Regions from separate parts of the Staphylococcus sp. acrmy genome, predicted to be linked through region 1. Evidence: predicted binding sites of a transcription regulator. Region 1 holds the regulator's gene; each other region holds the start of a gene.
The links. Region 1 encodes Rex, which represses fermentation and respiration genes when NADH is low (regulators of the CRP and FNR family bind a similar motif). Its sites were predicted from a motif close to TTGTGAAATATTTCACAA; they were not measured.
Positions count from the first base shown of each region.

Region 2: arcA (arginine deiminase) is a predicted target of Rex. The motif match lies at 1,431-1,448, and genes of this name have one in related genera.
Region 3: nirB (nitrite reductase large subunit NirB) is a predicted target of Rex. The motif match lies at 1,133-1,150, and genes of this name have one in related genera.
Region 4: FH144_RS05220 (nitrate/nitrite transporter) is a predicted target of Rex. The motif match lies at 1,260-1,277, and genes of this name have one in related genera.

Region 1 is NZ_JALCVE010000008.1:88,120-90,335, reverse strand. It holds gene FH144_RS09345 (ABC-F family ATP-binding cassette domain-containing protein) at 1-483, opposite strand, end outside; gene FH144_RS09340 (redox-sensing transcriptional repressor Rex) at 722-1,360, shown strand; gene FH144_RS09335 (YeeE/YedE family protein) at 1,607-2,216, shown strand, end outside.
Region 2 is NZ_JALCVE010000001.1:175,961-178,176, forward strand. It holds gene arcA (arginine deiminase) at 137-1,372, opposite strand; gene FH144_RS00860 (arginine repressor) at 1,733-2,194, opposite strand.
Region 3 is NZ_JALCVE010000004.1:36,226-38,441, forward strand. It holds gene FH144_RS05160 (formate/nitrite transporter family protein) at 1-46, shown strand, start outside; gene FH144_RS05165 (sirohydrochlorin chelatase) at 188-901, shown strand; gene nirB (nitrite reductase large subunit NirB) at 1,271-2,216, shown strand, end outside.
Region 4 is NZ_JALCVE010000004.1:48,906-51,121, forward strand. It holds gene nreB (nitrate respiration regulation sensor histidine kinase NreB) at 1-449, shown strand, start outside; gene nreC (nitrate respiration regulation response regulator NreC) at 469-1,122, shown strand; gene FH144_RS05220 (nitrate/nitrite transporter) at 1,381-2,216, shown strand, end outside.

The DNA of each region.
Region 1 (2,216 bases):
ATTAAAATCTTCTTCAGTAAAATTAAGTCCATGTAACACTGATTTAATTTTACTTTCGTATTGATAGCCATCTAATTGTTCAAATTGATTAGATAAAGATTCATAACGCTCCATGTGTTGCTGATATTCAGTGGTTTCATAGTCGTTAGCATGTATTGCTAACCAATCCGTTTCTTCTTTAATTAAAGCTTCCATCTTTTTAATATGTTCAAATGGCTTCGACATTTCTTCAAAAACTGAAGCTGATGAATTTAAAGTCATTTGTTGAGTTAAATAGCCGATACTAAGATTTTTAATTTTAGAAATATGGCCACTATCGTAATCTTCAACACCTGCAATAATTTTCATTAATGTAGACTTGCCGGCACCATTTCGACCAACGACGCCAATTCGTTCTCCGGTCTTAACTTCGAAATTAACACGTGTGAATATATCTTCACCGTCGAACGACTTCGAAATATCGTTTAATTGCAAGAGTATCATTAAGTTTCACCTTTCTATATTTATTATTTTATTTTAAATTTTCCGTTGTATATTACTCTATATTTTACCGTATAACATATTTTCATGAAACTAAGATATTTATTTTTAAAAAGTGTTAAGGTATAATATTCCAGTATTCATTATAGGGCATAATATAGATTTCACAGTAATGACTAATTGCACTCTAATTAGTTTGGATACATAGATTAAAAATTCAAACAAAAGGGGGACACAAAAAATGGCTCAAAATCATGCTAAGATTCCTCGTGCAACCTTGAAACGACTACCGTTATATTATAGATTCGTTAATACTTTGAAGTCTAAAGGAATTGATCGAGTGAACTCTAAAACGATTAGCGAAGCACTCAATATAGAGTCGGCCACTATTAGAAGAGACTTTTCTTATTTTGGAGAATTAGGTAAAAAAGGTTATGGCTATAATATTGATAGCTTACTAGAATTCTTCAAATCAGAACTTAGTGACAGTGATAATATTTACATTGGCATCGTAGGTGTTGGTAACTTAGGACGTGCACTTCTAACGTATAACTTTTCTATACACGATGAAATGACAATTACTGAAGCCTTTGACATTGATTCAAACATCATTGGAACTCAAATAGGCGATGTAACGATTCACGATATGGATAATTTAAAAGAAGTTCTCGAATCGAAAGGAATTAGTGTGGTTATCCTCACTACTCCTGAAAATGTAGCTCAACAAGTAGTTGATAACTTAGTAGAAGCAAATGTGAAAGGTATCTTAAATTTTACACCAGCTAGAGTTGAAACGCCAAGTAGCGTACAAGTTCATCATATAGATTTAGGTATTGAACTTCAATCACTACTATTCTTTATGAAAAATTATTCAAATTAAATACGACAAAAATGACAGAGAAATAAGTAAGGCTCTTTAATCGCATCCATAGATTAAAGAGCTTTATTTATGTCTAACTATAATTTTATAAAAATAAAAGACTAAGACATTAATAATTTGTGATCTTGCAAACCAATAAATGATGTTCACTAATGTAAATAACCGTCTTGTATTGCCAAAAGTGTAACTTTCTATTATAATATCTTAGTAAATTAATCGGGAAAGGATGAATTGCTTTTGACATGGATGATTATTAGCGGTCTTATCGTAGGAATACTACTAGGCTTTGTTATGCAACGTACACGTTTTTGCTTAACAGGTGGCTTTAGAGATATGTATGTGCAAAAGAATAATAAAATGTTTTATGCTTTATTAGTAGCCATTACCGTTCAAAGTATCGGCTTATTAGCTTTAACGAGTTTCGGAGTCATAACAATAGCTCATGAAACATTTCCAGTAATCGGGACAATTATCGGTTCATTTATTTTTGGTATCGGTATTGTTTTAGCTGGAGGATGTGCAACAGGAACTTGGTACCGAGCTGGCGAAGGCCTTATTGGTAGCTGGGTAGCCTTAATTTTATATGCTTTATCCGCTGCAGTTACGAAGACGGGTATTTTACTTCCTTTAATGGAAAAGGTCAATACACCGACAAATGTTAATGCAAGTATGTCACAAACGACTGGTATTCCAGCGTGGATTTTAGTCTTAGTTTTATTAATTATTACAATTACATTAGTTGTGCGTACATTGCGCAAACCTAAACCAAAAGTAGCTGTGTCTAAACTTAAACAGAAATATACTGGCATAAGACACTATTTGTTTGAAAAGCGATATCATCCATTTTTAGCTGGTA
Region 2 (2,216 bases), on a different contig from region 1:
AAAAGGACTTGAAGCTCTACATATTTAATTGTCGCTTCAAGTCCACTCCTTGTGTCTTAGTAATAAATATGCAGTTGTAATGTAGTATTAATCCTTGGTCCTTACCTTTTCAAACTAGTCCTAAATTATCTAAATACTAAATGTCTTCTCTGAATAGTGGTTGGCTCATACATCTTGGGCCCCCACGTCCACGAACAAGCTCACTACCTGTAATTTCAATAACTTTAATACCTTTATCACGTAGTAATTGGTTAGATACGTAGTTACGGTCGTAAGTCACAACAACTCCTGGGCGAATACATAATGTATTTGAACCGTCATTCCATTGTTCACGTGCACCGTCGATAACATCGCCGTTACCAGTTGGGATAAAGTCGATTTTATCTACGCCTAATACTTCCGCAAGTGTTTCACGTAATTTACTTGAATGTGTGATTTTAATATCATCTTTCGCTTCATCGTACTCGATTGTGAAGATGTTCATGTTATTTTCTTCTTTAAAGATCACTGAGTGTACAGTGAATTTGTCGTAATCAATCATTGTAAATACGGTATCTAGATGCATAAATGTACGACTATTTGGAATTTCAATCGCCACTACTCTTTTGAATGTTGTTGTTTCATCATTGAAAATGTTACGAGCTAAACGTTCGATAGCTTGTGCTGATGTACGTTCAGAAATACCAATTGCTAACGTTTCTTTAGAAAGTACTAATTCGTCTCCACCTTCAATGTTGAAGCTTGAATCGCGGTCTAACCACACAGGCACATCGGCATCTTTGAAGCGAGGATGATGTTTTAAGATGTATGTGATAAATAGAGATTCTCTACGACGTGCTCTCCAATACATACGGTTAATTGTCATGCCTCTACCGACAGATGCTTGTGGGTCACGTGTGAAGTAAAGGTTAGGCATTGGGTCTAAATAGAATGGATAGCGATCATTCATATATTCAACTAAGTGTGTAGTTTCTAATTTAATTTCTTCTTTACGTACACCAGCCATCACTTTATCGATAAGTTCTTGATCTGATAAGTTTGAGAAGAATTTTTTGATTTCTTCTTCATGACCTAGCACTGTTTTTTTGGATTCTGCAAGAATATCATCGATAAATTGTTCACGTACTGCTTTGTCAGCAATAGCTTCTGCAGCAAGCTTTTCAAGATATACAACTTCAACACCTTCATCTTGAAGCGCTTGTGCGAATTTATCGTGTTCTTCTTGTGCTACTTTTAAATAAGGAATATCGTCAAATAATAACCCGCTTAAGTGATCTGGTACTAAGTTCTCTAATTCTTTACCAGGTCGTTTAAGTAATACTGTTTTGAGTTTACCGATTTCACTGTTTACTTGGATTGGTCCTTGAGTCATATTCATTTCCTCCTTTATTTCTTTACAACTAGAGTATAAAACGCTTTCAATTTTAAGTGTGCGATTAATTTCACATTATAAATGTGTGCTTCTTCATACTATTTGGTTATTCAATGCATTATTCTGAGTGAATATACGTTTTTATTAGTTATTCTTAAGTTATTATGTATATTTCATACATTATGATGTCGTCTTTTAACTAATAAAGTTCTTTTATACATCATTCTGCATTTATAATCATTCTCAATTTTTCTTTTTTATTTTGAAAATGATATTACTAGAGATACCCTATTGTGCGTATTTTATACATCTTACTAATTATGGCTACGTCACCATAACAATCAATCTAAATATACAATTTTACGTATATTTATAACCAAACAATTTATAATGTACATACTTCGCCATCTCTTCAGAGGAAGTGAGGACCAATAATGTATCATTACCTCCCACTGTTCCAAGGACTTCGTCTATATCCATTTGATCGATAAAGAAATTAATACATTGAGCAAATCCAGGAGAGGTTTTAATAATTAAATAGCTATTTTTTATCACAATATCTTGAATTTCTTCTTGATAATAATGTTCTAATTTAGTTTTGGCATCCATTTGATGTGTATTATCTAACTTTTTATAATATGCTTGATGGCCTGCTACGGGCATTTTAAATATTCTTAATTCCTTTAGATCTCGCCCAATCGTCGTGACACTATAGCGGATTCCAAAATGCATATCAATATAATCTGCGATATCTTCTTTTTTGTAAAAACGGTTTTGTTTTACAAGCATTGAGATAAGATCTAAACGTTTACTTTTCTTCATACTCTTAACTCCTCTACTCTAT
Region 3 (2,216 bases), on a different contig from region 1:
CTACGCTTATCTTAATGGCCAACGCGATAGTTTAAGCATTAAATAATTGTAAATTAAATTTGAAAAATAAGGCAGTCTATCACATCAAGGTTGACTTACTACGCATTAAAACATATCATTTTAATCAACATTAAGATTTAGCCAGATACAAAGCGTTTATTTTCCAAAAATGAAAGGGATGAGAGATATGGTAGCTAATATTCTAGTCGCTCACGGCATGAGAAAAGGCGAACAAAATAAAGCACTTGGAGAATTTCTAGAGCATCTTTTAAGTGATGAAACATATGACTATGAATTAGCATTTATTGAAAGTGAAGAAAAAAGTATCGAGAAGACAGTAGAGCGTCTTATTAAACAAGGTGAAACACGTTTCAAAGTCGTACCGTTGTTTATTTTTTCAGCCATGCATTACATTGTCGACGTCCCAGAAATTTTAGAAAATATCAAACATGCTTACCCAGAAATAAGTTATGAAATCAGTGATCCACTAGGTACACACGACTATATGGTAGATTTAGTTGAAAAACGTATTAACGACGTACACATCGATAAGACTAAAAATTATGCGATTGTATTAATTGCACATGGTAGCTTTTCCTATACGCAAGCACATGAAGAGTTAAAGGAATTTAGTGGAAAATTAACTCAAGACGCACCCATTTATAGTCGTACACTCTATGGAGATATCACATTTAGAAATGACTTAGATCAGCTATCACGTCAATATGAGGACCTTATCATCGTCCCGATGTTTCTATACGATGGGCGTCTAGTTAATAAAGTTAAACGTCTTATTTCAGAAATGGAGATAGAGAATACCTTACATATCACACCGTCCATTAATTTTGATAATATTCTTAAACTCATTATTAGCGAATGGTTAGCACAGTTAACAGTATAAAATAGGGAAAAGCTAAATGTTTATTTAGTCCCTTTAAGCGTGACGATGAATATTGAGCTTGTTAAAATATAGATTTCAAATATGAACAATCCGAAGCATGAACTACGTGCCTTGGATTGTTTTTTTATTCGTAGTTATTCAGCCAGTTTTCATTTTGAAAATAGATGAACCAAAATAATTAACTAAAACCTCTAAGTTACGTATTAGGGAAATCCCTGATTTTATATTTTTATGTGAATAAATTCACAAAAATAAGTAAAACTGTTATAGAATGGCAGTAACGACAAAGAAAACTTAAAAAGTCTAATAATTAATAATTTTGCATATAGAGGAATATTAAAATCTCAAGTAATAAAAGGGAAATATTTTATGGCTAAACAGAAACTAGTAATGATAGGAAATGGTATGGCTGGTATTAGAACAATTGAAGAAATATTAGAACGTTCTGACAACCAATTTGATATTACGGTCATTGGTAAAGAACCTTATCCTAACTATAACAGAATCATGCTATCTAATATTTTACAAAAGAAAATGACTGTCGAAGATACAATCATGAATCCATATGATTGGTATGAAGACAATAACATTCAATTGATAGTTAATGATCCTGTTGAATCAGTAGATAGAGCAAATAAAATTGTTACTACATCAAACGGCATCGATGTAGACTACGATATTTGTATTTTTGCGACAGGGTCTAGTGCATTTGTCTTACCAATCCCAGGCTCTGATTTACCGAGTGTTATCGGTTGGCGAACAATTGAAGACACAGAACGTATGATTGAAATTGCTAAAACTAAAAAACGTGCAGTAGTTATCGGCGGGGGGCTACTTGGACTTGAATGTGCACGTGGTTTAATGGATCAAGGCATGGACGTGACAGTATTACATTTAGCGGAATGGTTAATGGAAATGCAACTTGATCGTAAAGCAGGCGGCATGCTTAAAGCAGATTTAGAACGTCAAGGTATGCACATTGAACTTCAAGCCAATTCTAAAGAAATTATCGGTAATGACGATGTGGAAGCAATTAAATTATCAGATGGGCGTGTTATTGAAACAGACTTGGTAGTAATGGCAGTTGGTATTCGTCCATTTGTAAATGTAGCAAAAGATGCAGGTTTAGAAGTAAATAGAGGTATTGTAGTCAATGATTATCTTCAAACTTCTGATTCTAGTATCTACGCTGTAGGCGAATGTTCAGAACATAACGGTAAAGTATATGGGCTAGTAGCACCTTTATATGAACAAGGTAAAGTGCTTGCAGATTATTTAACAGGTAAAGACACAGACGGCTATAAAGGTTCTACAA
Region 4 (2,216 bases), on a different contig from region 1:
CTAAATTAATTGATGATATACGTAATTTATCGATAGAATTGAGACCATCATCATTAGATGATTTAGGGTTAGAAGCGGCTTTTAAATCTTATTTTAAACAATTTGAAGAGAATTATGGACTAGAAGTTATCTATAATTCCAATATTAATAATGCACGTTATGATAGTGAAATTGAAACAGTCGTTTATCGAATTGTTCAAGAAGCAGTATTTAATGCATTGAAATATGCAGGCGTCAGTGAAGTAGATGTTTCAATTCAACAGACTGACGGAACTTTAATGGCTGAAATTATTGATAGAGGAGTAGGGTTTGATCCTAATTCAACCCCACAAGGCACGGGGTTAGGATTATATGGCATGAACGAAAGGGCTGAACTGGTTAAGGGAACGGTAAATATAGAGACTCATATGGGTAAAGGCACGATTATTACCTTAGAAATACCACTTTAGGCATGTTAGGGGAATTAAATTGAAAATTGTAATCGCAGACGACCATGCAGTAGTGAGAACAGGCTTCTCAATGATCTTAAATTTTCAAGAAGACATGGAAGTCGTCGCAACTGCAGCAGACGGTGTAGAAGCCTATCAAAAAGTAATGGAATACAAGCCAGACGTATTAATTATGGATTTAAGTATGCCACCTGGTGAATCAGGATTAATTGCTACTAGTAAAATTTCTGAAAGTTTTCCAGAAACTAAAATTTTAATCTTAACAATGTATGACGATGAAGAGTATCTATTCCATGTTTTAAGAAATGGTGCTAAAGGTTATATCTTAAAAAATTCTCCAGATGAACAATTAGTTCTAGCAGTACGAACTGTATTCAAAGGTGAAACATACGTAGATATGAAACTTACTACATCGCTAGTAAATGAGTTTGTTAACCATTCTAATGTAGACGAAAAAGCTACTAACGATCCATTTAAGATACTTTCAAAAAGAGAACTAGAAATTTTACCTTTAATTGCTAAAGGATATGGTAATAAAGAAATCGCTGAAAAGTTATTTGTTTCAGTTAAAACTGTTGAAGCACATAAAACACATATCATGACTAAATTAGATTTGAAATCTAAACCAGAATTGGTAGAATACACACTTAAGAAAAAACTATTAGATTTTTAGTAATAGTTACTCATTAAAGCTAAATGTATATAGGTATAAACCAGGGTCTATAGTGACACTCTGGTTTATTTTTATGTTGTCTTATAAAGGTGATACAAAATTAGGGGGATTACTGTTAATTATGAGGGAATATCCTTATGTTCATTTTTTCACAAATTAATTAAAATTTATATGTAATCAGCAATCTAAATAAATTAAACCTTGACCTCTTTTAAATATAAAGACTGCTGATAAAGAAAAAATGATGAAGGTGAGAAAATGAATAAAACTAAGGGTGGATTTCAATTAACACTTCAAACGCTAAGCCTTGTCGTTGGATTTATGGCATGGAGTATTATTTCTCCATTAATGCCGTACATATCACAAGATATTGATATTTCACCAGGACAACTATCTATTATTTTAGCAATTCCAGTAATTTTAGGCTCTATTCTTCGTGTGCCATTTGGTTATTTAACCAATATCATTGGAGCGAAGTGGGTATTTTTCTGTAGTTTTATAGTATTATTATTCCCAATATTCTTTTTAGGACAAGCTCAAACGCCTGGCATGTTAATGCTATCAGGATTCTTTTTAGGTGTAGGTGGAGCCATCTTTTCAGTGGGCGTAACCTCAATTCCTAAATATTTTTCAAAAGATAAAGTAGGGCTTGCGAATGGTATTTATGGCATGGGTAATATTGGTACAGCTGTATCTTCATTCTTAGCACCTCCTATAGCAGGGATTATAGGATGGCAAACAACAGTGAGAAGTTATTTAATTATAATCGCTATTTTTGCGGTATTGATGTTCTTACTTGGAGATAACAATGAAACTAAAGTGAAAGTTCCTTTAATGTCTCAAATTAAAAAATTATCTTCTAATTATAAAGTTTACTATTTAAGTTTATGGTACTTTATTACATTTGGCTCATTTGTAGCGTTTGGCTTATTTTTACCTAATTACTTAGTTAATAATTTCGGTATTGATAAAGTGGACGCTGGTATAAGATCAGGTGTATTTATTGCCTTAGCAACGTTCCTAAGACCAATTGGTGGTATTTTAGGTGATAAGTTTAATGCAGTAAAAGTTTTAATGATTGATTTTGTTGTAAT